Regions from separate parts of the Hydrogenophaga sp. ANAO-22 genome, predicted to be linked through region 1. Evidence: riboswitches for the same ligand, from Rfam matches in the RefSeq annotation. Region 1 holds a riboswitch; the other holds the start of a gene.

Region 1 (11,218 bases):
GGGCACGCACGATCCCCGCGTCCGCGAAGAAGCCTTGGCGCACGGTGCCTGGGGCTACTTCTGCAAGACGGGCGATACCGATGGATTGAAGGGCATGCTCGCGGCGATTGAGAGCGCCTCCACGGCAAACCATCGCCCGGGGAAGCACGGCGCGGCGGCCCGCAGCCAGAACCTGAGGCCTGGGGTCCGGTTGACCGACCGCCAGATCCAGGTCCTGGAGCTGCTGCTCAGCGGCCTCGACAACCAGGCGATCGCCGCCGAAACCGGGCTGGTGCTGGGCTCGGTGAAGAATTGCGTTTCGACGATTTTTCTCGTCTTCAACGTTCGCTCCCGCGCCGAGCTGATCGGGCTGTTTTCCTGAGCCTGGTGTGATCGAGAAGCTGCTGACGAACATCCACCAGTCGATGGGCGTGCAAGCCCGGTCGCCACTGGCCGTGCAGCGCATCCAGCTCGCGCTCCTGCTGCAAAAGACCGGGCCGGTGCGCATCCTCTCGCCCATCCCTTTCGCCACGCCGCTGGCGATCCTGTTCTACCTGAATGGGACGTCCCTGCTTCCCCTGGTCTGGCTCGGCCTGTTCTACATCGTCGTCTTCACGAGCTACGTGCAGCGCAGAAAGCTGGAAGCCCACGGCCCCCTGCAGGACCACGAGTTGCCCCGCATCCTGCAAGGCCGTGTCCGGGACATCTTTCTGCTGGGCGCCATGTGGGGGGCCGCACCCTGGCTGCTCCACGCGCACCGGAACGTGGACCCTCTGATTCTCATCTCCGTGTTCATCATGGGTGCGATATCGCTCGGCTCCGCGATCGTCTCCACCCACCGCCAGACCATCGCCGCGTTCAGCATCCCGGCGGCCGCCGGCATGATCTCCGCCTGCCTCTGGCACGGTGGCCTGGTCGGTTCGGTGCTGGCCTTCTGCATGACGCTCTTTCTGGTGATGACGCTCAAGTGGACGTTCCAGCAGGCGGACCTGCTCGAGCAGTCGCTGACGGTGCGCTTTGAAAAGGAAGACCTCGCCCGCCGCCTGGCCCAGCAGGTGGAACTGGTCGAAAACGCCAACCGGGAAAAGAGCCGCTTTCTCGCGTCCGCCAGCCACGATCTGCGCCAACCGCTTCATGCCATCTCGCTGTTCACCTCGGTGCTGGAACGGTCCCGGCTCGATCCGGACAGCGCACAGACGGTCACGCGGTTGAGCCACTCGGTGCGCATGCTGAACCAGTCGCTGGACACCATGCTCGACATCTCCCGGCTGGATGCGGGCGCCGTGCAACCCACGCTGGAGCCCGTGCGCGTGCACGAGCTGTTCCTGTCGCTGCACCACATGTTCTCCGGCAGCGCCCAGGAGCGCGACCTGCAGCTTCGGTTCCGGGCGCCGGGTGATCTGGTCGTCGTGAGCGACGTGCAGCTGCTCACGCGCCTGCTCGGCAATCTGATCGACAACGCCATCAAATACACGCGCACCGGTGGTGTGCTCGTCGCGGCAAGGGCGGGGGTCCCCGCGGGACGGGCCGGCTGGGTCCGCTTCGAGGTGGTCGACACCGGCATCGGCATCGCGACAGAACATCAACAACGGGTGTTCGACGAGTTCTACCAGCTGGCCAATCCACAACGCGACCGCGCATCCGGTCTGGGCATCGGCCTGTCCATCGTCAAACGGCTCTCGAGCCTGCTGGAACATCCCATGGCGCTCTCATCGATGCCGTCGCGAGGCACCCGCTTTCGGGTGTGGGTGAAACAGGCCGACGGGCGCAGGCTCCACCCGGCAAGCCCGGCAGACGCTGGCCTTGTTCCCCCGGTTCACGCCGCGAACAGCCTGCCGCGCCATGTGCTCGTCATTGACGACGAGCCGGCCAGCCGCGAGGCCATGGCATTGGTGCTCTGCGCGCGCGGTTGCACGGTGTATCCCGCCGGCGATCTGGCGCAGGCGCAGCACCTGCTGCAGCGACACCCGATCGACGCCGTCGTTTCCGACTTCCGGCTCCCGGGAGAACGCAACGGCCTGGACTACCTCCTGGTGCTGCGCAACACCTCACCCCACCTGCGCACCTTGCTGGTGACCGGCGAGACCGCGCCGCAACGCATCACCGACATCCGAACCAGCGGTGTGCCCTTCCTACACAAACCTGTGCAAGCGCAACAGCTGCTGGACGCGCTGGCGCGCTGATCTGCCGTTCTCACCCGCCGCCATGTGACCGGGGTCACTTCACGCCAGGGAGGGTCGCGATGAATACTCGCGATCGTCTGTTGACCCTCGCCCCTTCCGATCCAACCACGTCCCGCCCGGGACCCGTTCCCATGCGCAAACTCCTTCTTGGCCTGACCCTGTCCTTGCTCGCCGCGGTGTCCACCGCGGCACCCGATCCGCAATGTGCCGAGTACGACAAGCTCCGCACCCAGAGAGACAACGCATTGCGCGTGAAGAACTTCAAACAGTATTGCGATGCCCTGTCGGGTTTGATCAAGCTGATGCCGGCAAAACCGCCCGAACAGGCGCGGCTCCAATGCGAAGCCAAGGCCACGAACATGAAGGTCGAGACCTGGCTCGGCATCCGCCCCGAAGTGGTGTCCACCATGACGAGCACGTTTGACGAGCAATGCAGGTGACAGGGGGCATGCGCTAAGGTGTCGGGATGAGGGCCGAGTACGTCCATCGCTGGGGCCTGGTGCCCGATGGTGCACCTGTCGTCACGAACAGCGGGCAGCTCCTGCCCGTGCGGTTCCACGGGACGCCCGCCATGTTGAAGCTGTCCACCCAACAGGAGGAGCGGGCCGGCGCGGCATTGATGGCCTGGTGGCAGGGCGACGGTGCGGCCAGGGTGCTGGCCCACGAGGGCCCGGCGCTGCTGTTGGAGCGAGCGCCAGGCGGCATGGCGCTCGCCGAGATGGCTCGCCATGGGCGCGACGATGAAGCCAGCAACATCCTGTGTGCCGTGGTCGCCCGACTGCACGCGCCGCGGCCAGAGCCGCCACCGGCACTCACCGACTTGCCCACCTGGTTTCAAGGGCTGGAGGCCTGCGCGGCAGCAAGAGGCGGCATCTTCGCCACGGCCGCAGCGACCGCACGGGACTTGTTGGCCTCGGCGCGGGATGTCGGTGTGCTTCACGGGGACATCCACCACGGCAACGTCCTGGACTTCGGTCCGCGCGGTTGGCTCGCGATCGACCCCAAGGGCCTGTGGGGCGAACGCGGGTTTGACTACGCCAACCTCTTCTGCAATCCCGACGCTGAGACCGCCACCTCGCCGGAGCGGTTTCTTCGCAGGCTGGAGGTGGTTGCCGCCTCGGCGGGTCTCGAGCGCAGGCGGCTGCTTCAATGGATCCTGGCCTGGGCGGGTCTTTCCGCTTGCTGGCATCTGGAGGATGGCTCCGCGCCGGACACGGCCTTGGCCATGGCCCACATGGCATCGGCCCATCTCTGAGCGGTCACGAGCACCGTTTCTTCTCCAGCCGCATGGCGCCCGAACAGGGCCGCTTCACAGGTCCTGTTCAGGCCCGCGCCAATGCCCTGAGAGGAGAGGCGCGGCTGAGGCGGTTCACGGGGTCACAAGCTCGAAACCTATAATTGTGGGGCTCACGCGCCAAGTGTGAGGCCGAATGGGGACGACCCCATCGGCATGGATTCAACCGCGAGGGACGGCCCCCGCACTGCTTGTGAAAGTGGTCGCCATGGTCAACGCCTCCCCCCTCCACCCGCCCGCCGCGCGCGCGCGGCTCATCTCTCCGGCCACCTGGGCGCTTCTGCTCGGTGCATGGGTCGTGGTGGGGTTGTTCTCTTTTTACGGTGCCTCCTGGCTGGCCGCGCCACTCACACCCGGTGTCGCCGGCCTGAGCTTCGCCGTGCTGCTGGCCACCATCGTGGCGGCATCGTTTGGTGTCGTGCATGAGGCGGACTACCTGGCGCACAAACTGGGCGAGCCGTACGGCACGCTCATCCTGACGCTGTCCATCGTGTCCATCGAGGTCATCCTGATTGCCTCGGTGCTGTTGGGACCGGGGGAAGCCCCCACGATCGGGCGCGATTCCATTTTTGCCGTGTTGATGATCATCCTGAACCTCGTGATGGGGATCTGCCTGACGGTGGGCGCTGCCCGGCATGGCGAACAGGAATTCAATGCGCAGGGGGCGACGGCTTACCTGTCGATGATTGCCCTGTTGACCACGGTGGCCCTGGTGCTGCCGAAGTTCACCAGCACGGCGGGTGAATTCGGGCCTGAGCAGGCGATGGGCATCGGTGTCCTCACCGCGCTGCTGTACGCGGCCTTCCTGTGGAAGCAGATCGGCAGCCACAAGCGCCTCTTCGTTCAGCCCCCTCCCGGGGCGATGGTGGTGCGCCGCATGGAGCGGACCTCCAGGGCGCCGACCGAGACCGAAAAGGCGGAGGGTTCTGTCCAGCAAAGCAGGAAGGATGTCTGGGTGCATTCGCTGCTGCTGCTGGCCATGATTGTTCCGATCGTTCTGCTGGGCCACCACCTGGCCGTCGTGCTCGACTACGGCATTGCGGCCGCGGGCGCGCCCGTGGCCGTGAGTGGCGTGCTCATCGCCCTGATCGTGTTCACCCCCGAGTCCTTGACCGCCGTGCGCGCGGCGCTGGGCAATGAGATGCAGCGGGCCGTGAACCTGTGTCTGGGTGCCTTTGTCTCCACCGTGGGGCTCACGGTTCCCGCGGTGCTGGCCATTGGCTTGTTGTACGACAAGCAGGTCGTCATGGGCATCTCCCACATGGACACGGCGCTGTTTGTGGCCACCGCCGTGCTGAGCATGCTCACCTTCAACGGCCAGCGCACCTCGGCGCTGCAGGGTTACATGCACCTCGCGCTGTTTGCCGTGTTCGCCGTCCTGTTGTTCTTTCCCTAGCCGCGCCATGGGCAGCCCACGGTGGATGCGGTCGAAACATCTGCGAACAGCATTTCAGCGGCCATGCGGGCAGACTAGGGCCCATGAAAATCCTTGCCCTTGTCTTCTCCCTGAGCGCCGTGGCGTTCGCGCCCATCCCGGTGATGGCGCAGCAGACCCCCGCGAAGCCCGCCGCCAAGCCGGCGGCCAAACCCACCACCACGACCAAACGCGCGCCGCTGGCGCGCTCCGCGGCCAAGGCCGTGGAAGAAGTGACGCCGATCGAAGAGGATTCCAGCGTGAACCTCACCGAAGCCGATCTCGCGGTCGCGCAGCGCGTGTACCTCGGCAACATCCCCTGCGAACTCGGCTCGGCTGTGGAGATCGTGCCCGCCAAGCGGCAAGGGTTCTTCATCGTGCAGGTGAAGAACATGCGCAACGCGCGGTACTACATGCACCCGGTGGAAAGCCGCACCGGTGCCATCCGTCTCGAAGACCCGAAGCGGGGCGCCATGTGGCTGCAGCTGGGCAACAAGTCCATGCTCATGAGCCAGCAACTGGGCAAGCGGCTCGCCGATGAATGCATGAGTCCCGAGCAGCTGACGCTGGCCGGTGAAATGAAGCGCAACCCGCCCAAGGGCCTGCTGGATCCGGTGGACCCCCACCGACCGCCGCGCCACCCACCCCGCCGGCCAACCCCAATTAGCCGCCGTCCACCTCGAGGCGTATATAATTCATATACGTTTCATATAGAGGTGATGAATGGGGATCGTCAAGATTTCGGACCTGATGCACGAGAACCTGCGCGTGGCGGGGAATGCGCTGAGCAGGTCCATCAATGCGCAGGCCGAACACTGGATGCGGGTCGGCATGCTGACCGAGCTTCACCCGGCGCTGGACCACCGGGAGATCTGCCAGCTGTTGGTGCGGGCGGAACTCGCGGGGGGCCTGGACATCACCGTGGCGGCCGCGACCCCAGCGGGCAAGGCCCGCACAGCCCCAGCGGGCCAGCGCTAGTGGCTCGCGGCATCACCATCAAGTCGGCCGAGGACATTGAGATGGCGCGGCGCGCCGGCAGGCTGGCCGCGGAGGTGCTCGGCATGATCGAGCCCCACGTCGTCCCCGGGGTCAGCACGGAGACGCTGGACCGGATCTGCCACGACCACATCGTGAATGTCCAGGGCGCCATCCCGGCCAACCTGGGGTACCACGGGTATCCCAAGACCATCCTCACCTCCGTCAACCAGGTGGTCTGCCACGGCATCCCCTCGCCCGACAAGCTGCTGAAGAAGGGCGACATCATCAACATCGACGTGGCCGTCAACCAGGATGGCTGGTTCGGCGACACCAGCCGCATGTACTTCGTCGGCACACCCAACGTGCTGGCCCGGCGTCTGGTGGAGACCACCTACGAAGCCCTGCTGGCCGGCATCCGGCAGGTCAGGCCCGGCGCGACGCTGGGGGACATTGGCCATGCCATCCAGTCCGTCGCCCATCGAGAGCACTTCAGCGTGGTGCGCGAGTACTGCGGGCACGGCATTGGCCGGATCTACCACGAAGAACCGAACGTGCTTCACCATGGCCGGCGCGGCGAGGGGCTCAGGCTGGAGCCGGGGATGGTCTTCACCATCGAACCCATGCTCAACGCAGGCCAGCGCGAGACCCGGACCTTGGCCGATGGGTGGACCGTCGTGACCAGGGACCGCTCCCTGTCCGCCCAGTGGGAACACATGGTGGCCGTCACGCCCGAGGGACACGAGGTGCTCACGCCCTGGCCTGGTGGCACGGGTGCCCGCGCACCGGTGTGACGCCCGGGTTTTGACCCTCTGATAGACTGCGACGCTCTGCGGGAGAGCGAGGCGTGTCGCGCCTCCGCCGAAGGCGCAAACTCCCATGATCGCTCAGGCCACCGGACCGCAGACACATTTCGCCGACTGGAGAGAGGCCGGGCCGCACCACGCGCGCACCGGCACACCGAAGGGGCAGACTGCCGACGCAGTCGAAACTCTCAGGTAAAAGGACAGGGGGAGAGGCGCTTTCACCTGAGCCTTGCCCATGTTCCCCTTTCGAACCCCTTTCACGGTCCGGTTCTTCGCCGCGCTGGCCCTTGGCCTGTGCATCGGCGTTGCCCTCGGCGCCGCCCATGCCTTGCACCGCCTGTGGCAGCAGGTGCCCGAGGTCGGTCACCTGGCCCACTACGAACCGATGCTGCCCATGCGCATCCACGCCAGGGACGGCAGCCTGCTCGCCGAGTACGGCGAAGAGCGGCGCGAGTTCGTGCCGATCGAGCGCATCCCGTTGCGCATGCAGCAAGCCTTGCTGGCCATCGAGGACGCGCGGTTCCACGAACACGGGGCGGTGGATTACGCGGGCCTCGTTCGCGCGGCGCTCGGCAACCTCGTGGCCGGTGGGCATGCGCAAGGTGGCAGCACCATCTCCATGCAGGTCGCGCGGGTCTTCTTCCTGAGCCGGGAGAAGACCTACCGGCGCAAGGTCATGGAGATCATGCTGGCCTACAAGCTCGAATCGGTCTACAGCAAGGACAAGATCCTGGAGCTGTACATGAACCAGATCTACCTGGGCGAACGGGCCTACGGTTTCGCGGCGGCCGCATCGGTCTACTTCGACAAGACGCTCGACCAGCTCAGCGTCGCCGAGGCGGCCATGCTGGCCGGCCTGCCCAAGGCGCCCTCCGCCTACAACCCGGTCGCCAACCGCGAGCGCGCCACCGTGCGCCAGCAGCACATTCTCAAGCGCATGCGCGAGCTGGGGCATCTCGATGAGCCGGCCTACGAGCAGGCCCGCGCCGAGCCCCTGACCTTGGCGCTGAACCACCCGTCGACCGATCCGGCATCGGCCTACGCGGTCGAACAGGTTCGCAGGATGCTGGTGGAGCGTTATGGGGACGAGGCCTACTCGCGGGGCCTGGATGTGACCACCACCATCCGCGTGGCCGAGCAGCGCGCCGCCACCCATGCCTTGCGCACCGGCCTGTTGAACGCACAGCACCAGCGCGGCCCCGCCGGGCCGGAAGGCCATCTGAAGCAAGCCGTGCAGGCCGCCGACCCGGCCGGCATCCGCCGGGCCCTCGCGCCCTACCGGGACAGTGGCGCCTTGCGCGTGGCCACCGTGCTGGAAGCCTCGACCTCCGCCGGCATCACGGCCGCCCTGCGCGACGGCACCGTGATTCGCATTGCACGCCACACGCTGAGCCCGGGCAGCAGCGCGCTGCTCAAACCGGACGCACCGGCGCGCAGGCGCATCGAACCGGGCGCCGTCGTTCGTGTCGTGGCCGACACGGCCGGGCGCTGGCGGCTGACACAGCTGCCGCAGATGCAGGGCGCGCTGGTGTCCATCGATGCGAGGTCGGGTGAGATCCTGGCACTGGCCGGGGGCTTCGACTTTGCGTTCAACCAGTTCGACCACGCGGTGCAGGCGGTGCGCCAGCCGGGATCGACCTTCAAGCCCTTCGTGTTTTCCGCCGCGCTGGAAAAAGGTTATTTCCCCGGCACCCTGGTCGACGACACGCAGCGGCTGGTCACGCCCTCGGCGCGCGGCCGCAAGGCCTGGCGGCCGCGCAACTACGGCAACCAGTACGAAGGCTTCATCACGGCCCGGCGGGCCCTGGCGCGCTCGAAGAACGTGGTGGCGGTCAACCTCATGGACGCCGCCGGCACGGAATATGTGCAGCAGTTCGCCACCCGTTTCGGTTTCGCGGCCGAGCTCAATCCCCCGATCCTGCCGCTGGCGCTGGGCGCGGGTGCGGTGACCCCGCTGCAGCTCACCGAGGCCTACGCGGTGTTCGCCAACGAAGGAGAGCGGGTCGAGTCCCGCCTGGTGCTCAAGGTCAGCGAGCGCGGCGGTGCGGTGCTCTACGAAGCGCCGCTGGTGTCGCCCCGCGGCCAGGTGATCTCCCCACGCAATGCCTACGTGATGGACAGCATGCTGCGCGACGTGGTGCGGCACGGCACGGGGCGGCGCGCGAGCGCACTCGGGCGCGAAGACACGGCCGGCAAGACCGGCACGTCCAACGACGCGCGCGATGCCTGGTTCGCCGGTTATTCATCGGGCGTCGCTTCGGTGGTGTGGATCGGGTACGACCAGTCGCGCAGCCTGGGCAACGCGACCGGGGGAAGCCTGGCATTGCCCGTCTGGACGGATTACATGAAGGTCGCCGTCGCCCAGCGGCCCGAGCAGGAGCGCCGCATGCCGGCGGACCTGGTGCCATGGGGCAACGACTACGTCTACCCGGAATCCCTGGAAGGACCCTGCACCGTCGAGCCCCACACCTTCATCCAGGGCCCGTTCGAATGCCGCAGCGGCATCCCGGCCCCGGGGGAATGAAAAAGCGGCGTTGCTCGGCCCCGATTTGCCCCACAAACAGGCCCAGAGGAGAAGCCAGACAAGCTGGAAACCGCGTCCTTGCACCCTTCCAGCAAGAACATAGCAGCGCCGCGAAACCCGGGATGGGTGCGGCTCTTCCACCGCATCACGCCGACAAGCCGGCGCCACCCCCAAGACTTGGAGTCTAGGAACCGGTGGATGTTCCACACACCGGCGGCATAGAGCAGGTGAAAAACGGCCCGAGATGAGGCATCGAAGGCACGAACTGCAGAGGCGGGCCCAGCCCGCCACCGATCACTTGCGGTCGGGCAACTCGATCTTGACCTCGAGCACGTCCAGGTTGTCCTGGCGGTCGAGCTGGACCTTGATGTCGTCCGGGTTGATCTTGATGTACTTGCCGATCACCGCGACCAGCTCACGCTGCAGCGCGGGCAGGTAGTCGGGCTCGGAAGCGCTGCGCCCGCTGCGCTCGTGCGCCAGGATGATCTGCAGGCGCTCCTTGGCGACGCTGGCGGTTTTCTTCTTTTCACCCAGCAGGAAAGACAGGATCGACATGCCTTACTTCCCTCCGAACAGGCGCTTGAAGAAGCCCACTTTTTCGGCCTCGATGAAGCGCAGCGGTTTGTCGGCACCGAGGAAACGGTCGATCACGTCGCTGTAGGCCTCGGCCACGTCCGTGCCCTTGAGGTGGATGGCCGGCATGCCCTGGTTGGAGGCGGTCAGCACGCTTTCGCTTTCCGGAATCACGCCGATCAGCTTGATGCGCAGGATGTCCTGGATGTCGCTGAGCGAGAGCATCTGGCCATCGGCCACGCGGCCCGGGTTATAGCGCGTGATCAGCAGGTGTTCCTTGATCGGTTCCTTGCCCTCGATGGCGCGCTGCGTCTTGCTGCCCAGCATGCCCAGGATGCGGTCGGAGTCGCGCACGCTGGAGACCTCGGGGTTGGTCACCACCAGCGCCTCATCGGCGTAGTGCATGGCCATGAGCGCACCGGTCTCGATGCCGGCGGGCGAGTCGCAAATGATGTACTCGAAGCCCATGGCCGACAGGTCGGTCAGCACCTTGTGCACGCCTTCCTGGCTCAGGGCGTCCTTGTCGCGTGTCTGGCTGGCGGCCAGCACGAACAGGTTGTCGCACTGCTTGTCCTTGATGAGGGCCTGGTTCAGGTTGGCCTCGCCCTGGATGACATTGATCAGGTCGTACACCACGCGGCGTTCGCAGCCCATGATCAGGTCCAGGTTGCGCAGGCCCACGTCGAAATCGATGACGGCGGTCTTGTGGCCGCGCAGGGCCAGGCCCGAGGCGAAGCTGGCGCTGGTGGTGGTCTTGCCCACGCCGCCCTTGCCGGAGGTGACGACAACAATCTTGGTCATGGTGAAAGTCCTTCGATTCGAATAAGGGGTGAGACTCAGACGCCGATGGCGTCGATCACGAGTTTGTCGCCATCGGGACCGGGCACCAGGCGCACCTGCGCGGTCTTGCCCTGGACCGATTCGGGCAGGGCCACTTCGCTGGTGCGGTAGATGCCGGCGATGGAAATGAGTTCGGGCGCCATGGACAGCGCGAAGATGCGCGCCTCCCCGTAGCCGCGCGCACCGGCGATGGCCTTGCCACGCAGCGGCGCGTACACGTGGATGTTGCCGTCGGCGATCACCTCGGCACCCGGGTTGACCATGGCCATGACCACCAGGTCACGGCCGCGCGCATAAACCTGCTGGCCCGAGCGCAGGGGCTTGTCGATCACCAGCGCACCGGGCATGGGCATCGGCTGGGGCGCGGCCACGGGCTCCGGCGAGGTGGTCTCGGTCGGTGCCGCCGACGGGGCGGCCCGTTGCACGGTGGCATCGGGCGCGGGCGTGAGGCCGGCGGCCACGGCCAGCGCGGTCTGTTCGATGGTGCCGCCGCGCACGGCCAGGGGCGTGAGGCGGTGCTGGCGCAGCAAGGTCTGGAGCGCGCCGAAGTCGGGCAGGGCATGGGCCTCGGCCACGTTCAACGGGTGCAGGTCGATGACCACCGGATCGTGGTCGAAGAAATCGGGCATG
Region 2 (11,218 bases), 2.2 Mb from region 1:
AGCAGTTGCCCGACCACCAGCGGTTGCCGATCCAGCACACCAAGCTCGATGGCCTGTCGGTCGCCGAGGCGGCCCGGCTCACGGGCATGAGTGAGTCCGCCGTCAAAGTGGGGGTGCACCGGGGCATCAAGGCGCTGGCGCGCCAATGGAAAGGACAAGCATGAAAACCGACGATCTGATGAACCTCCTGGCCACCGGCGCCGCCCCTGTGCCCCGGCATGCGGGTGAGCGCCGTTTTGCGCTCGCGCTGGGTCTGGGGCTGGTGTGTGCGCTGGCCTGGGTGCACCTGGTGTACGGCGTGCGCAGCGACCTGGGCGAGGTCTGGGCCACGCCGGCGTTCGGGGTCAAGCTGGCGATGCCGCTGGCCGTGGCGGTCAGTGGCCTGGTGGTCGTGTTCCTGCTGGGCCACCCGGGCGCGCGCGTGCGCGGCTGGGCGTGGGGGCTGTGGCTGCCCGTGGCGTTGTTGTGGGCCTGGGCGATGCTGGTGCTGGCGCAGGCGGCCCCCGGTACGCGGGCGGCGCTGGTGCTGGGCGAGACCTGGCGCTACTGCGTGTTCAACGTGATGGCCACGGCCTTGCCGGTGGGGGTCGCGCTGTTCTGGGCCCTGCGGGGTCTGGCGCCCACGCGCCCCTTGCTGACGGGCGCCGCGGCGGGTTGGCTGGCGGGCGCGGTGGGTGCCGCGGTGTATGCACTGCATTGCCCCGAGATGCAGGCGCCTTTTCTCGCCGTCTGGTATGTGCTGGGTATGGCGGCGTGCGCGTTGTTGGGCGCGCTGGCCGGGTGGCGTTGGCTGCGCTGGTAGGCCACGAAGGCGGCCGCCGCGATCAAGCCCTTTCCCGTTTGTCCAGCGCCCGCTCGATGAAGTGCCGCTTCACCCGCGTCCTGGGCACCGGGTCGTGCAGGTGGCTGAACCAGGCGCGCACGTCTTCGTCCAGCCCGATGCCGTGCATGTAGTTGTAGATGGCTTTGCGCAGGCCGATGCCCAGCGCGTCGTGGTCCACGCCGGTGGGGTCGATGAAGCCGATGTCGTTCTTGGCGAAGGTCACTTCGGGCAGTGGCACCAGTTCGATGCCATACGCGGCCGGGTCCAGCCCCACGGGGGAGTGCACGGTGCACGAGAAGCGGTGGAAGAAGCCGCTCTGGATGCAGCCGTTCTCGAACAGCTGGCGCACGTATTCGAGCGAGTCCACGGTGTCCTGCACGGTCTGCGTGGGAAAGCCGTACATGAGGTAGGCGTGCACGAGGATGCCCGCGTCTGAAAACCCCTTGGTGACGCGCGCGACCTGTTCGACGGACACGCCCTTTTTCATGAGGGTGAGCAACCGGTCGCTGGCCACTTCGAGCCCGCCGCTCATGGCGATGCAGCCGCTGTCGGCGAGCAGTTGGCAGAGTTCGGGGCTGAAGGTTTTTTCGAAACGGATGTTGCCCCACCATGAGACCGGCAGTTGCCGGCGCAGCAGCTCGTCGGCCAGGGCTTTCAGGGCCTTGGGCGGCGCGGCCTCGTCCACGAAGTGGAAGCCGGTCTGCCCGGTTTCGTTGACGATGGCCTCGATGCGGTCGGCCAGGGTGGCGGCGGACGCGGTTTCGTAGCGGCTGATGTAGTCCAGGCTCACGTCGCAGAAGCTGCACTTCTTCCAGTAGCAGCCGTGGGCCACGGTGAGTTTGTTCCAGCGCCCATCGCTCCACAGCCGGTGCATGGGGTTGAGCATGTCGAGCAGGCTCAGGTAGCGGTCGAGCGGCAGGCCGTCCCAGGTGGGGGTGCCCACGTCTTCGAAGGCCACCTCGGGTTCGCCGAAGTTGATGTACTTCACCGTGGCCGTGCCGGCTTCGCTGGTCTCGCGCACGAAGGTGCGCACCAGGCGCTGCCGGGAGCGCTTGCGGTCCAGGAACTCGAGCAGCGCGAGCAGGGGGCGTTCGCCGGCGTCGAGGGTGACGTAGTCGACGAAGTCGAACAGGCGGGGCTCGGCGAGTTCGCGCAGTTCGGTGTTGACGAAGCCGCCGCCCAGGGCGATGGTGATGTGCGGGTTCTGGCCCTTGATGGTCTGCGCGATGCGCAGCGCGGCGTAGAGCGCGCCGGGGAAGGGCACGGAGAGCAGCACCACGTCGGGCTTGTGCTGGGCCAGGGTGGCGAGGGTGAGGGTGTGCAGCACCTCGTCGACCAGGGTGAAGGGCGCGGCGAGCGCGGCGGCCATGGGCTCGAAGCTGGGCTGGCTGCTGGCGAGGGATTCGGCGTAGCGCACGAAGGCGAAGCGTTCGTCCACGGCGTCGCGCAGCACGTCGGCGAGGTCGTTGAGGTAGAGGGTGGCGATGTGGCGGGCTTTGTCTTGCACGCCGAGGGCGCCGAAGGCCCAGGCCAGGGGGTCGCCGCCTTCTTCGCTGAGGGCGGCGTCCACGTAGACCTCGAGTGCGCTGAAGCGGGGGCCTTCGGGCAGGAGTTCGCGCGCGGCGATGCGGTGGGCGAGGGTGGAGTCGCGGCCTTGCAGGTAGGCGATGACGGGGCCGATGGTGCCGCGGTAGCGGTCGAATTGGTCGAGGAAGGCGTGCACGCTGCCGCTGCGGTCGGCTTCGGGCTGGGCGAGTGCTTTGCCGCGCACGGCTTCGAGGCCGGCGGGGGTGAAGAGTTTGAGGACGAGCGCGAGGGCGAGGTCGGCTTGCACGGCGTCGACGCCGCGCGAGCGGAGGAAGCCGGTGATGTAGGCGGTGGAGGGGTAGGGCGTGTTGAGCTGGGTCATCGGGGGATGAGGCTCAGCACGCGCGGGGCGTGGGTGGTCATGGCTTTTCCGGGCGTGGCGACGATGTTAAGGCTTGGGGCCTCTTTTTCGTTTTGGCGGGGTTTGTTGGGTTCGCTTCCGGCCTGCACCTCGCGGCAGGCCGGTGGCGGGATCCGACTGCTCCGGCCCTGCTCGCGGGCGGCTGCCCGGGTCCGCCACCACCCCTTCGTCAACGCCTTGGCCGGCGCGCAGCCTCTGTGGCAACCGCGAATGGGGGCCTGCGCATTCGGACGCCGCCACCGTCCTGCGAAACAACGCAGGCGCACCACCGTTGGTGTGCCCGACCTCGCCCACCCAGCAGGCGAGGGATCAGGACTTCATCAAGCGTAGTCAGACAGGGGCACGCAGCTGCAGAACAGGTTGCGGTCCCCGTACACGTTGTCCACGCGGCCCACGGGCGGCCAGTATTTGGCGTGGGCCCGGGTGGAGGCGCTGGCGGCGCCCACGTCGCGCGCATAGGGGTGTGGCCAGTCGGCCTTCATGAGGCTGGGTGCCGTGTGCGGCGCGTTCTTGAGCGGGTTGTCGTCCTGCGGCCAGACGCCGTTCTCCACCTGACGGATCTCGTCGCGGATGGCGATCATCGCGTCGATGAAACGGTCCAGCTCGTCCAGCGTTTCGCTTTCGGTGGGTTCCACCATCAGCGTGTTGGCGACCGGGAACGACAGCGTGGGCGCGTGGAAGCCGTAGTCCATCAGGCGCTTGGCCACGTCCTCGGCCATCACGCCGCTGGTGTCCTTCAAGGGCCGCAGGTCCAGGATGCATTCGTGCGCCACGTGGCCGTTGGCACTCGCGTACAGCGTGGGGTAGTGCGGCGCCAGGCGCTTGCTGATGTAGTTGGCCGCGAGGATGGCGGCTTCGGTGGCGTGCTGCAAACCCTCCGCGCCCATCATGCGGATGTACATCCAGCTGATCGGCAGCACGGCCGCGTTGCCCAGCGGCGCGGCGCTGATGGCGCCCACGCCGTTGACCGGCAGACCACCCGCCGCATGGCCGGGCAGGAAGGGCACGAGGTCTTCCACCACGCAGACCGGGCCCACGCCGGGGCCGCCGCCGCCATGAGGAATGCAGAAGGTCTTGTGCAGGTTGAGGTGGCTCACGTCGCCGCCGAATTCACCCGGCGCGGCCACGCCCACCAGGGCGTTCATGTTGGCGCCGTCCACGTAGACGCGCCCGCCGTGCTGGTGCACCAGCGCGCAGAGTTCCTTCACGGTGGTCTCGAACACGCCGTGGGTGCTGGGGTAGGTGATCATCACGGCGGCGAGGTGGGCGCTGTGCTGTTCGCACTTGGCCTGGAGGTCGGCCATGTCCACGTTGCCGTTGTCGTCGCACTTGGTGACGACGACCTGCATGCCCACCATCTGCGCGCTGGCGGGGTTGGTGCCGTGCGCGCTGCTGGGGATGAGGCAGATGTTGCGGTGGCTTTCACCGCGCGAGGCGTGGTAGGCCTGGATCACGAGCAGGCCGGCGTATTCGCCCTGCGAGCCGGCATTGGGCTGCAGGCTGATGCCGGCGTAGCCGGTGGCCTGGCAGAGCCAGGCGCGCAGCTGTTGGTCGAGCAGCTGGTAGCCCTGCAGCTGGTCGGCCGGGGCGAAGGGGTGCATGTTCGCGAACTCCGGCCAGGTGATGGGGATCATCTCGCTGGTGGCGTTGAGCTTCATGGTGCAGGAGCCCAGCGGGATCATGCTGCGGTCCAGCGCGAGGTCCTTGTCGGACAGCGCGCGGATGTAGCGCAGCATGCCGGTTTCGCTGTGGTGGGTGTTGAACACCGGGTGCGTGAGGAAGTCGCTGGTGCGGCGCAGCTCGGTGGGGATGAGCGGCTCCACGCCTTTCTCGAAGGTGTCGAAGGCGGGCAGGGCCTGGCCGTCCTTGGCGAAGACCTTCCAGAGCAGGGCGATGTCGTCGCGGGTGGTGGTTTCGTCGAGCGAGACGATGAGGTAGTCGCCCCAGGCCTTGCGCAGGTTGGCGCCTTGGGCCACGGCGCGGGCCATGAGGGCGTCGGTCTGGTCTTTGGTGTGCAGGGCGAGGGTGTCGAACACACCTTGTTCGCCGTGGTGCGTGTCGCGGTAGCCCAATTGCTCCAGGCCGCTGGCGAGGATGGCGGTGTAGGCGGCCACGCGGTTGGCGATGCGCTTCAAGCCCTGGGGGCCGTGGTACACGGCGTACATGCTCGCGACCACGGCGGGCAGCACCTGCGCGGTGCAGATGTTGCTGGTGGCTTTTTCGCGGCGGATGTGCTGCTCGCGCGTCTGCAGCGCGAGGCGGTAGGCGGGCTGGCCGTGCACGTCCACGCTCACGCCGACCAGGCGGCCGGGCAGGGAGCGCTTGAATTCGTCGCGGCAGGCCATGTAGCCGGCGTGCGGGCCGCCTGCGCCCATGGGCATGCCGAAGCGCTGGGTGGTGCCGACCACGATGTCCGCGCCCATCTCGCCCGGGGGCTTGAGCAGGGTGAGGGCGAGCAGGTCGGCGGCGACGATGAAGGCGGCCTGCTTGCCGTGCACGGTGGCGGCGTCCTTGGTCCAGTCGTGCAGCCAGCCGCTGGAGGCGGGGTACTGGGTGAAGGCGGCGAAGTAGTCGCCGTCCGACAGCATGGCGGCCCATTCCTCGCCCGACATCGCGATCTTCACCGTGAGGCCCAGGGGTTTGGCGCGGGTCTGCACCACTTCGATGATCTGCGGGTGCACGTCGCCCGAGACGATGAAGGTGTTGCCCTTGCTCTTCACCGAGCGTTTGGCCAGGGTCATGGCCTCGGCGGCGGCGGTGGCTTCGTCGAGCATGGAGGCGTTGGCGATGGCCATGCCGGTGAGGTCGCTCACCATGGTCTGGAAGTTGACCAGGGCTTCCATGCGGCCTTGCGAAATCTCGGCCTGGTAGGGCGTGTAGGCGGTGTACCAGGCGGGGTTCTCCAGCACGTTGCGCAGGATCACGCCGGGCGTGAGCGTGCCGTGGTAACCCTGGCCGATGAAGCTCTTGAACACCCTGTTCTTCTGCGCCAGCGCCTTGAGCTCGGCCAGTGCCGCGGCCTCGGTGACGGCCGGTGGCAGCTGCATGCCCTGGCTGCGCGCGATGCTGCGCGGCACGATGCCGTCGATCAGCGCGCGGCGCGAGGCCTCGCCGATGACCGAGAGCATGTGGGTCTCGTCGGCCTGGCCGATGCCGATGTGGCGCGCCACGAATTCGGACGGGTTTTCGAGTTCACCGAGGGGTTTGACAGAGGGCATCAGCATGGAAGGCTCCGGCGGGAGAAGAGGCGGATCAGGCGTTGGCGAAGGTGTTGTAGGCGGTCTCGTCCAGCAGGGCGTCGACCTGGGCCGGGTCGGAGAGCTTCACCTTGAAGAACCAGCCGGCCTTGAGCGGGTCGGTGTTGGCCAGCGACGGGTCGGCGCGCAGGGCTTCGTTGACTTCGGTGACTTCGCCGCTGACGGGCATGTACACGTCGGCCGCGGCCTTCACGGACTCGACCACGCCGGCCACTTCCTTCTGCGCGAAGCTCTTGCCGACTTCGGGCAGGTCGACGAACACCACGTCGCCCAGCGCGTCCTGCGCGTGCACGGTGATGCCGACGGTGGCGATGCCGCCGTCAACGGTGATCCATTCGTGGTCTTCGGTGTACTTGGTGGTCATGGAAAAGCTCCTGAAAAAAGAAACGAAAAAAGTGAGGTCAGCCGCGGAAGTATCGGTTGGGCACGAAGGGCATGGCGCTGACTTCCATGGGCACGGGTTTGCCGCGCACCATGGCCACCACGGGCGTGCCCAGGGCGGCGTGTTCGGGTGTGACGTAGCCGATGGCGATGGGCTTGTTGGCGCTGGGGCCGATGAGGCCGCTGGAGGTCTTGCCGATCACCTCGCCACTGGTGTTCTGCAGTTCGACGTTCTCGCGCACGGGCACCCATTCCTGGGCGATCAGGCCCACGCGCTTGCGGGTCAGTGGTTCGCTGCCGTCGAGTTGCGCGAGCACGCGCGCCGCGCCGGGGAAACCGCCCACGCGCGCGCCGCCGGTGCGGCGCACTTTCTGCATGGCCCAGTTGAGCCCGGCTTCCACCGGGGTGGTGGTGGTGTCGATGTCGTTGCCGTAGAGGCACAGACCGGCTTCGAGGCGCAGCGAGTTGCGCGCGCCCAGGCCGATGGGCATCACTTCAGGCTGGGCCAGCAGGGTGCGCACGAACTGGTCGGCGCGGTCGCCGGGCAGGGAGATCTCGAAGCCGTCTTCGCCGGTGTAGCCGCTGCGGGTGATGAAGAGGTCGGCACCGTGCCACTGGAAGGGCGAGCCGGTCATGAAGATCAGTTTTTCGACGCCGGGCACGAGGCGCTGCAGCACGTCCACCGCCAGCGGGCCCTGCAGCGCGAGCAGCGCGCGGTCGGGCAGGGGGATGACTTCGCAGCGCGAGCCGATGCGCGCCTGGATGTGCGCGATGTCACCAGCCTTGCAGGCGCCGTTGACGATGACGAAGAGGTCGTGCCCGCGGTTGACGAACATCAGGTCGTCGATGATGCCGCCCTCGTCGTTGAGCAGCAGGCCGTAGCGCTGTTTGCCCACGCCGAGGTCGATCACGTCCACCGGCATGAGCGTCTCGAAGGCGGCGGGGGCGTCGGGCCCGACCAGGCGCAGCTGGCCCATGTGCGAGACGTCGAACAGGCCGGCGGCCTTGCGGGTGTGGTGGTGTTCGGCCATGAGGCCGGTGGGGTACTGCACCGGCATGTCGTAGCCGGCGAAGGGCACCATGCGGGCGCCCAGTTCGACATGGAGCTTGTGCAGCGGGGTCTGGAGAAGCGGGGCGGCGGCAGCGGGCACGGCAGAGGCTTTCAGGCAAGGGGGCAGGCCCCGGTGGGGCGAAACACGGTTCATCCGTGCGCTGCCCCACTGTCCGCTTTACCTGAGAGATTCACGCGGGCGATGCCGCGCTTGCTCCTTCGGTGGGCCGCTTCGAGGAACGGCCTCTCTCCAGGGGGGTACACCGGCCTCGCGGCCCGTGTTTGCCAGTCCTTTTGCCTGAGCGTTCAGGGCACCCGGTGTGCGGTGCCGCCTGCGCCTTCGGCGAGCCTTCTCCGGGGACCGGATCGGCTTCTCTCCTGACCCGGCGAGTGTATCGCACGGCGTCCGGCGGGCCGGTGTTTCAGGGCGTTTCCAGGGCCGATTCGGGCAGCAGGCGGGCCAGGCGCTCGCGGATGCCGTCGGCGCGTTCGCTGCCGGCCAGGCGCTCCACGTCGGCCATCATGGCCCGGCTGACGGCCAGCATGTCGCCCACGTCGCGCGCTTCGCGCAGGGCGTCGCGGTAGCGCTGGGCCATGGCCTTGTCGCGCGGGGCGAACATGCGCTCGCTCAGGTCGAACAGGAACATGCGCGCGCTGGCGAGCGAGCGGGGCCCGGAAAAGGCGTCGGCGGAGACGGTGGGCGGGGTGTTGGCCGGCGTGCGGGGCGGCGGTGGCGCTTCGTCCACAAGGTAGCCGCGCGAGATCAGGTCGGCCGCGAGCGTGGGGCCCTGGCCCTCGAACAGGGCGAACAGCTCGGCATCGGGTTTGCGGCCATCGGCCAGCAGCAGCAGGGCGCGCTCGCGCTGCGCGAGTTGGCGTTGCCCGGGTCGCAACTCGGCGCGGCCCTTCTGGGTCTTGTTCAGCATGGCATCTCGGCGTCGTTCACGGAGCCTGCACTGTGGCCAGCCCATGTGACGGCGCGGTGAATACCAGGCATGAAAAAGCCGCCCGCAGGCGGCTTTTCAAGAAAGGGTGATTTCGCTCACATGCCGGCGTAGTTCGGACCGCCGCCGCCTTCGGGCGTGACCCAGACGATGTTCTGCGTCGGGTCCTTGATGTCGCAGGTCTTGCAGTGCACGCAGTTCTGCGCGTTGATCTGCAGGCGGTCGGTGTTGTCGGGGTTCTTCACGAACTCGTACACGCCGGCGGGGCAGTAGCGGGCTTCGGGGCCGGCGTACTTGGCGAGGTTGATCTTCACCGGCACGCTGGCGTCTTTCAGCGTGAGGTGGGCCGGCTGGTGCTCTTCGTGGTTGGTGTTGCTGACGAAGACGCTGCCCAGGCGGTCGAAGGTGAGCTTGCCGTCGGGCTTGGGGTAGACGATCTGCTCGCACTCGGCGGCCGGCTTGAGGTAGAGGTGGTCGGCCTTCTCGCGGTGCAGCGACCACGGCGGGGCCTTGAAGCCCAGGCGGGGCAGCAGCCAGTGTTCGATGCCGACCATGAGGCCGCCGACGATGTTGCCGTACTTGAACCAGGACTTGAAGTTGCGCGAGGCGTCCAGCTCTTCCTTGAGCCAGCTCTTGCCGAAGGCGACCGGGTAGGCCTTGAGTTCGTCGTGCTGGCGGCCGGCCTGCACGGCCTCGAAGGCGGCTTCGGCGCAGAGCATGCCGCTCTTGATGGCGGCGTGGCTGCCCTTGATGCGCGCGCCGTTGAGGTAGCCCGCATCGCAACCGACCAAGGCGCCACCGGGGAAGGCGGTCTGCGGCAGGCTCATGAGGCCACCGGTGGTGATGGCGCGCGCGCCGTAGCTGATGCGCTTGCCGCCTTCGAGGAAGGCGCGGATGCGAGGGTGCGTCTTCCAGCGCTGCATTTCCTCGAACGGGCTGAGCCAGGGGTTGCTGTAGTTCAGGCCGGTGACCAGGCCCAGCGTGACCTTGTTGTCTTCCAGGTGGTACATGAAGCCACCACCGTAGGTGTCGTCCTTCATGGGCCAGCCGGCGGTGTGGATCACCAGGCCGGGCTGGTGCTTGGCGGGGTCGATTTCCCACAGTTCCTTCACGCCGATGGCGTAGGCCTGCGGGTCCTTGCCTTCGTCGAGGTGGAATTGGGCGATCAGGCGCTTGCCCAGGTGGCCGCGCGAGCCTTCGGCGAAGACGGTGTATTTCGCGTGCAGCTCCATGCCGAGCTGGAAGTTGTCGGTCGGCTCGCCGTCCTTGCCCACGCCCAGGTTGCCGGTGGCCACGCCCTTGACGGAGCCGTCGTCGTTGTAGAGCACCTCGGCGGCCGCGAAGCCGGGGAAGATCTCCACGCCGAGGTTTTCGGCCTGCTGGGCCATCCACTTGACCACGTTGCCCAGGCCGACGACGTAGTTGCCTTCGTTGTGGAAGTTGTTGGGGATCAGGAACTTGGGCGTGTCGATGGCGCCTTTTTCGGTCAGCCAGAGCAGCTTGTCGTCGGTGACAGGCTGGTTGAGCGGCGCGCCATCGGCCTTCCAGTTGGGCAGCAGCTCGTTGAGGGCCTTGGGGTCCATCACCGCGCCGCTGAGGATGTGCGCGCCGGGCTCCGAGCCTTTTTCGAGCACGCAGACGTTGATCTCGCCGCCTTTTTCGGCGGCGATCTGCTTGAGCCGGATCGCCGTGGCCAGGCCGCCTGGGCCGCCACCGACCACGACCACGTCGTACTCCATGGCTTCGCGCGGGCCGTAGGTGCTGAGGATTTCTTCGGGGGTCATGTCGAGGGTCTCACTCTGTCGGGCGGGCGCCCGGGGATTTTCATGACGGCAATGCATGGAGTCATGCCGGTGTCGTGGTCGGGACCGATTTTAGTGGCCCAGGGCGCACAATCCTGTCGGATGGGGCCTCGTCGGCCTGGGCGGTGCTCGGATGGCCGCAGAATCCAACCACTTTAGAGGAGGTTCTCTCATGGCATACAGCCTGGACTTGTCGGGCCGCGTGGCCCTGATCACCGGGGCGTCCGGCGGGCTTGGTGAACAGTTCGCCAAGACGCTGGCGCGGGCGGGCGCGGCCGTGGTGCTGGCCAGCCGCCGCACCGACCGCCTGATGGCGCTGCGCGCGCACATCGAGGCCGCCGGTGGCGACGCGCACGTGGTGGCGATGGATGTGACCGACACGGCGTCGATCAAGGCGGCGGTGGCGCACGCCGAGACCGAGGTCGGCGCGATCGACATCCTGGTCAACAACTCGGGCGTGAGCACCACGCAGCGCCTGCAGGACGTGACGGAGGAAGACTACGACTTCGTCTTCGACACCAACACCAAGGGCGCGTTCTTCGTGGCGCAGGAAGTGGGCCGGCGCATGCTGGCGCGCGCCAACGGCGCCGCGCCGGGCACCTACGTGGGCGGGCGCATCGTCAACATCGCGTCCATGGCCGGGCTCAAGGTGCTGCCGCAGATCGGCGTGTACTGCATGAGCAAGGCCGCCGTGGTGCAGATGACCAAGGCGATGGCGATCGAGTGGGGCCGCTTCGGCATCAACGTGAACGCGATCTGCCCGGGCTACATCGACACCGAGCTCAACCACCACCACTGGCAGACCGAGCAGGGCCAGAAGCTCATCAACATGCTGCCGCGCAAGCGCGTCGGCTCACCCGCCGACCTGGACGCGCTGCTGGTCATGCTGTGTTCGAGCGAGAGCCATTTCGTGAACGGTGCGGTCATTGCCGCCGACGACGGTTTCGGGGCCTAGATGACGGCAGCGGTGTTGGGCCGGCCTTCGGGCTGGCCGCCGGGCATGGTGACCGGC

The links. Region 1 has a riboswitch for glycine ahead of ABSY19_RS13955 (penicillin-binding protein 1A). Riboswitches for the same ligand answer to the same signal wherever they lie in the genome.
Region 2: it holds a riboswitch for glycine, as region 1 does, so the genes downstream of both, gcvT (glycine cleavage system aminomethyltransferase GcvT) here and ABSY19_RS13955 (penicillin-binding protein 1A) in region 1, are expected to answer to the same signal.

Annotation. Positions count from the first base shown of each region.
Region 1 is NZ_CP159956.1:2,898,078-2,909,295, reverse strand. It holds gene ABSY19_RS13995 (response regulator) at 1-361, shown strand, start outside; gene ABSY19_RS13990 (ATP-binding protein) at 369-2,162, shown strand; gene ABSY19_RS13985 (hypothetical protein) at 2,294-2,602, shown strand; gene ABSY19_RS13980 (aminoglycoside phosphotransferase family protein) at 2,629-3,417, shown strand; gene ABSY19_RS13975 (calcium:proton antiporter) at 3,665-4,852, shown strand; gene ABSY19_RS13970 (hypothetical protein) at 4,927-5,511, opposite strand; gene ABSY19_RS13965 (ParD-like family protein) at 5,594-5,848, shown strand; gene map (type I methionyl aminopeptidase) at 5,848-6,639, shown strand; glycine riboswitch at 6,669-6,758, shown strand; gene ABSY19_RS13955 (penicillin-binding protein 1A) at 6,887-9,175, shown strand; gene minE (cell division topological specificity factor MinE) at 9,470-9,730, opposite strand; gene minD (septum site-determining protein MinD) at 9,734-10,549, opposite strand; gene minC (septum site-determining protein MinC) at 10,585-11,218, opposite strand, start outside.
Region 2 is NZ_CP159956.1:682,838-694,055, reverse strand. It holds gene ABSY19_RS03130 (sigma-70 family RNA polymerase sigma factor) at 1-164, shown strand, start outside; gene ABSY19_RS03125 (NrsF family protein) at 161-802, shown strand; gene ABSY19_RS03120 (B12-binding domain-containing radical SAM protein) at 825-2,732, opposite strand; gene gcvP (aminomethyl-transferring glycine dehydrogenase) at 3,092-5,995, opposite strand; gene gcvH (glycine cleavage system protein GcvH) at 6,024-6,392, opposite strand; gene gcvT (glycine cleavage system aminomethyltransferase GcvT) at 6,430-7,614, opposite strand; glycine riboswitch at 7,620-7,724, opposite strand; glycine riboswitch at 7,737-7,851, opposite strand; gene ABSY19_RS03100 (hypothetical protein) at 7,883-8,386, opposite strand; gene ABSY19_RS03095 (electron transfer flavoprotein-ubiquinone oxidoreductase) at 8,503-10,188, opposite strand; gene ABSY19_RS03090 (SDR family oxidoreductase) at 10,379-11,161, shown strand; gene ABSY19_RS03085 (DMT family transporter) at 11,162-11,218, shown strand, end outside.